2 regions of the Mammaliicoccus fleurettii genome follow, and region 2 is predicted to be linked to the other one. Evidence: predicted binding sites of a transcription regulator. Region 2 holds the regulator's gene; the other holds the start of a gene.
The links. Region 2 encodes LexA, which represses DNA repair genes until DNA is damaged. Its sites were predicted from a motif close to CGAACATATGTTCG; they were not measured.
Positions count from the first base shown of each region.

Region 1: uvrB (excinuclease ABC subunit UvrB) is a predicted target of LexA. The motif match lies at 1,891-1,904, and genes of this name have one in related genera.

Region 1 is NZ_MWJM01000006.1:146,289-149,730, reverse strand. Features, by position in the region: gene uvrB (excinuclease ABC subunit UvrB) at 1-1,829, opposite strand, end outside; gene B2G86_RS06900 (DUF2198 family protein) at 1,962-2,192, opposite strand; gene B2G86_RS06895 (HD domain-containing protein) at 2,201-2,851, opposite strand; gene B2G86_RS06890 (TlpA family protein disulfide reductase) at 2,851-3,426, opposite strand.
Region 2 is NZ_MWJM01000001.1:236,977-240,418, forward strand. Features, by position in the region: gene B2G86_RS01245 (CAP domain-containing protein) at 1-1,001, shown strand, start outside; gene lexA (transcriptional repressor LexA) at 1,312-1,932, opposite strand; gene sosA (DNA damage-induced cell division inhibitor SosA) at 2,077-2,286, shown strand; gene B2G86_RS01260 (DUF896 domain-containing protein) at 2,365-2,601, shown strand; gene tkt (transketolase) at 2,687-3,442, shown strand, end outside.

The sequences.
Region 1 (3,442 bases), on a different contig from region 2:
TCTTTTTCGTTTACTTCATCTGTATCTACAGTTGCTGAGATTACATCGCGAATTTTTTTATTAATTGTTTGTGGTGTAATACTATGTTCTTCGTTATAGGCTTGTTGTGTTTCACGTCTTCTATTAGTTTCATCTAATGCCGTTCTCATTGAATCAGTAATTTTGTCTGCATACATAATTACTTTACCTTTATCATTACGTGCTGCTCGTCCAATTGTTTGTATAAGTGAACGTTCTGATCTTAAGAAACCTTCTTTATCGGCATCTAAAATAGTTACTAATGATACTTCAGGTATATCTAAACCTTCACGAAGCAAGTTTATACCGACTAATACATCATAAACACCCAATCTTAAATCTCGAATAATTTCTATTCGTTCTAATGTTTTAATTTCAGAGTGTAAGTAATTTACTTTGACACCCGCTTCTTTCAAATAAGTCGTTAAGTCTTCACTCATTTTTTTCGTTAATGTTGTAATTAATACGCGTTCATTTCTTTCGACACGTTCATTAATTTCAGCCATTAAATCATCAATTTGATTTTCACTTGGTCTAACTTCTATTATCGGATCTAACAATCCAGTAGGACGAATGATTTGTTCAACCATTTCATCAGTATGTTCAATTTCATAAGGACCTGGAGTTGCTGAAACGTAAACGAGTTGTTTTGTTTTTTGATCAAATTCTTCAAATTTAAGTGGTCTATTATCTAACGCACTTGGTAGTCTAAATCCATGTTCAACCAAAACACCTTTTCTAGCTTGGTCTCCGTTATACATCCCTCTAATTTGAGGAATCGTAACATGTGATTCATCAATCATAACAAGCCAATCATCACCAAAATAATCCATTAAAGTGTACGGTGTTGACCCTTTAGGTCTTAAAGTTAAATGAACTGAGTAGTTCTCAATTCCTGAGCAAAATCCCATTTCTCTCATCATTTCTAAATCATAATTCGTTCTTTGCTCTAAACGTTGTGCTTCTAATAATTTATTATCTTTTCTAAGATCCTCTAATCGTTCTTTAAGTTCTTTTTCAATACGTTCAATTGCTTCTTTCATCTTTTCTTCACGAGTTACGAAGTGAGATGCCGGATAAAATAAAAAATGCTCTCTTTCAGCAATAACTTCACCCGTTAAATAGTTCACTTCTCTAATTCGGTCAATTTCGTCACCAAAAAATTCAACTCTCACACATAATTCATCTCTTGATGCAGGAAATATTTCAACTACATCTCCTCTTACCCTAAAAGTACCGCGTCTAAAATCGATATCATTTCTTGAATATTGGTTATCGACAAGCTTTCTTAATAATTCATTACGTTCCATTTCCATTCCTACACGTGTACTTACAACTAAATCTTTATATTCTTCTGGGTTACCTAAACCATAAATACAGCTGACACTCGCTATAACAATAACATCATCTCGTTCAAATAATGCACTTGTAGCAGAATGTCGTAATTTATCTATTTCATCATTAATTGATGCATCTTTTTCTATGAATGTATCTGTTTGAGGTACATATGCTTCTGGTTGATAATAATCATAATAACTTACAAAGTATTCAACTCTATTTTCAGGAAAGAATTCTTTAAACTCACTATATAATTGGCCAGCCAATGTTTTATTATGTGCAATTATAAGTGTTGGTTTTCCAACTTCTTTAATAACATTACTCATAGTGAACGTTTTACCTGTTCCTGTTGCACCTAATAATGTTTGATGTCTTTTTCCATCTTTTATACCTTTAACGAGTGATTTTATTGCTTCAGGTTGATCTCCTTGAGGTGAATAATCTGAATGTATTTTAAAAGGATAATGCTGCATAGTAACCTCCTTAAATTTTGTAATATATAAATATATTTTATCAAAAATTTGTAAAAATGACCAAACATTTGTTCGTTTAATTGTTTATTAAATACAAATAAGAGGAAAAATCATATTGATTAATCCTCTTTTCTATCTTGATTCAATTTTATCGATTTCGAGTGAATCCACTATATAAAAACCTATTACTAAACTTACAACATCTAATAGGATAATCACTTCATCATTAAAGAAGCCTTTATAAACAGAAACACCAATTATTATACTGGATACGAGTAATCCAATCCATTTATTTTGAGCAATTTGTGTAAAAATAATAACCATTAAACAAGGGAGAAACAAAGCTAGAATCGGCCAAATCATTCAACTCACTAACTCCTTTTTGTTTCACGTTTTTCAAGAATTGTCATTGTTATTTCTCTTAATTCCGAACGTGGAATAAATTTTTCTTGTAGCATATCAGGTATAATATGCTGTATAAAATCTTGTACAGATGACAAATGATCAAATTGCATAATCGTTTCTAATGAACTTTCATATATTTCAAAGAATAATGGTTCTGGGTTTCTTTTTTGTATCTCACCAAAAGATTCATATAATAAGTCGATTTTATCTGCAACACTAAGTATTTGCCCTTCTATACTATCATCCTTGCCTTCTTGCAATCTATGTCTATATATATCTTGATACTGCTCTGGAAATTCTTCAGTTATAAATTTATCTATCATTTCTTCCTCAACTTGAGAAAATAATTTTTTAATTTCATAAGAGGCATATTTAACAGGCGTTTTGATATCACCAGTAAATATTTCAGGATAGTCATGGTTCAATGCTTTTTCGTATACAAGCTTCCAGTCTATTTCTTGACCATTTTGTTCTTCAACTGTCGCCAAATATTGGGCGATTTTTGTTACTTTAAACGAGTGAGCTGCAACGTTATGGTCTTGATATTTAAATTTACCTGGACATCTCACTAATTTTTCCAAGTCAGATAAACTTTTAAAATATTGATGTACCCCCATTAATTTTCCTCCTTAACTTGTGTAACTAAGTTGTTCAGTGTCTTCTCAGATAATTCACCTAAATACACTTTTTTTATTTTGCCATTTTTATCTACGAATAATGTCGTAGGGATATTATATGATTTAAATTTCTTAAGAAAATCATCTTCTGCAATATAAACATTATAGTTTACATTTACATCATTAATTAATTGTTCAGCTGATTTACGTTTATCTTTTACGTTTAAACCAATCAGCTCGACACCATTTTCTTTATTTTTTGCATATTTAACAAGTTCAGGCATTTCTCTTTTACAAGGATCACACCAAGAAGCAAACAAATTAATAATAGTTATATCATTTTTAGAAGTAACTTCTTTTAAATTTGTAGCCTTTTGCGTTGTAAATTTCTTAACTGTTTCATCATTTACATTTAAACCTGTTGCAGGATGACTGTTTTGAAATGACTTCTTCCCTTGTTGTTCTTTAAACTGTTCTTTAGTTTGAAACTTATTAATATCAAGTACTTTATATACACTAATACCGATTAAGCTTATTAAAAATAATACTAGTATGATTTTTAACCATTTTTTCATGTTTTCAAACCTCAAT
Region 2 (3,442 bases):
ATTTATTTTTATTATTGTTATTTATAACACTTATCAAGCCTGTCCCTGAATCAGATTTATCTAGACAAATTCAACAAAAAGTATTGAATGTTCAACAAGGACTGCAACATGAACAGTCAACAAGCAAAGTTGAACTTAAGACACCAAATGACCAAGAGTTTGCGATTAATAATATTCAAATCAATCAAACAAAAAGTGAAGTTGAAAAGAAACTTGGCAAACCTAAGCGGATAACCGCTAATGAGTATAACGAGAAATGGCATGTATATCATAATGATTATCATGAATTTGTAATGGTAAGTTATGATAATGACAAAGTAACAGGTTTATATACGAACCAAGACTTAATAACATCCCAAAAAGGTATCACAAGTAAAATGAACAAGGAAAAGGTTCGTTCGATTCTTGGTGAACCAGAAAAAGAAATAAATAAAGATAAAGTGAAGCTCATTCAAAATGATGAAGATTACGATGTTTTCAAATTTGATAATATCTATACAACCGTTTTTTATGATAAACATGAGAATAATCAAATTAAAGGTATAATGCAAATTGCATCATCAACTGAAGATAAACGTACGAACCAATATCATGCAGCATCTGATGATTATAAAATCGCATTAGAATTACAAAACTTTGATCTTGTTAATGCTGAACGTGTTCAATTTGACTTACCTACATTATCTTATAATGAAAATGTGAGTCAGACTGCAAGAAAGCATAGTCAAGATATGGTTGATAATGATTATTTTGATCATACAAATAAACAAGGTTTATCTCCATTTGACAGATTAGACAATGATGGCTTTGATTATATAACAGCAGGTGAAAACTTAGCATATGGTCAAATAAGTAGTGTTTATGCACATCATGGTCTTATGAATTCACTGGGACACAGAAAGAACATTTTAAATAAAGATTATAAAGAGTTAGGTGTAGGTGTTGATATAGGCGAAGATTTACAGCCTTATTGGACGGAAAACTACATCACACAGCAATAGAACAAAGATAAAAGCAGATTTTATCTTAGCAACTTTGATATAATTATATCGAGATAAGTCATTATTTCATATTTCCTTAAATGTTTAACACATGTTGTTTCTAATAATTTGATTGGTGGAATAACAATTAAAGGGGAAGTTTTACATGGAAAGTAAAGAAATAAAACGTAAAGATTTAGATGTATTAGAACGTATTAAAGAATTATTAAATAAAAAAGATGTTTCATAATTAATATGACATTAGCAAAAAGAACTCGATAACGGGAATATGAAAAAAAGGAGATGCATTTGCATCTCCTTTTTTGTATTATTACATCTCTCTAAATAATCCTACTACTTTACCTAATACTGTTACATTATCTAAGTAAATTGGTTCCATTGTATTATTCTCAGGTTGAAGTCTATATCTCTTTTCTTCTTTATAGAAGCGTTTAACAGTTGCTTCATCATCTTCTGTCATAGCGACAATGATATCGCCATTCTCAGCAATGGATTGGCTACGAACAATAACTTTATCTCCATCTAATATGCCAGCTTCTATCATACTATCGCCAATTACATCTAAAATAAAGATGTTGCTATTATGTGTAGAAGTAAAATGTGCAGGTAATGGGAAGTATTCTTCGACATTTTCAACAGCTGTAATTGGAATACCTGCTGTAACCTTACCTATAACTGGTACGTGAATTGTATTCTCTTGATTGATGTTCTCTCCAACAGTTTCAGTTATTTCAATTGCACGAGGTTTAGTTGGGTCACGTTTGATATATCCCTTTTCTTCTAATCTAGATAAATGACCATGTACTGTAGAACTTGATGCAAGGCCAACTGCTAAACCAATTTCACGAACACTAGGTGGATACCCTTTCGTTTGTACTATATGTTTGATGAATTGATATATTTCAGATTGACGTTTAGTTAATTCTTTCATAGTCGCACGCTCCCAATTAATTATTTAATCATATTATAGCACATACGTTTCCTTCGAACAAACATTTGTTCGTATTTTTATTGACTACGAACATTTGTTCTGTTATTATAAAAATACAAACAAACGTTCTAGGAGGAATTGAGTATGACAATTACAATAAAGAAGACGGTATTAGTATATTTGGCAGTATTCTTAATGACTCTATTAATAGGATATTTATATTTAGCACAGTCGAGTGATATCTATACAACAGAACAGACGTACGAGATGACAGATCATCAAATTAAACAACATGAAGATAAACAACCTAATCATTTAACTAATTCAAATACATTAATAGGGTCTATAGAATAATTGAAAAATACGAGTAAATCCATTTGGATTTACTCGTATTTTTTGGTATCTTTTATGTATGTAGAAAGTGGGGATAATATGTTAGATAAAGCAAAAATAGATAGAATCAATGAACTCGCTAATAAAAAGAAGACAGAAGGTTTGTCGGAATCAGAAGCGAAAGAACAGACTAAATTGCGAGCTGAATATTTACAAGCATTTCGAGGTAACTTTAAAAGTACGATAGAAAGTACAAAAATTATCGATCCAGAAGGTAATGATGTTACGCCAGATAAAGTGAAAGAAATTCAAAAAAATAATAATATTAGGAAATAAATATAAATTAAGAGATAATAATTAATTTTCGAATTTTTTTCATGTATAATGAAAAGGGATTACAAGAATAAAGGAGACTACATTTATGTTTAATGAAAAAGATCAACTTGCAGTAGATTCAATTCGTGCTTTAAGTATAGATGCTATTGAAGCAGCTAACTCAGGACACCCTGGTTTACCTATGGGTGCTGCACCAATGGCATATACATTATGGACTAAGCATTTAAATTTTAATCCTCAGTCTAAGAATTACTTTAATAGAGATCGTTTTGTATTATCTGCAGGACACGGATCAGCATTATTATATAGTTTATTACATGTTTCAGGTAGCTTAGAACTTGAAGAAGTGAAAAACTTTAGACAATGGGATTCAAAAACACCTGGACATCCAGAATTTAACCATACTGATGGCGTTGAAGTAACAACTGGACCATTAGGACAAGGTTTTGCTATGAGTGTTGGTATGGCAATGGCTGAAAAACATTTAGCTGGTAAATTCAATAAAGAAAAATATGATGTAGTAGATCATTACACATATGTATTAGCAAGTGATGGCGATTTAATGGAAGGTGTTTCTCATGAAGCTGCTTCATTAGCTGGTCATTTAAAACTTGATAAATTAATTACATTATATGACTCTAATGATATTTCATTAGATGGTGATTTAAATAAAGCATTTTCTGAAAATGTTAAAGAAAGATTTACTTCATACGGCTGGAGTTATATTTTAGTCGAAGATGGTAATGACTTAGAAGCAATTGATAAAGCTATAACTAAAGCTAAAAAATTAGATGGTCCTACAATGATTGAAGTAAAAACAATTATTGGTTATGGTTCTCCA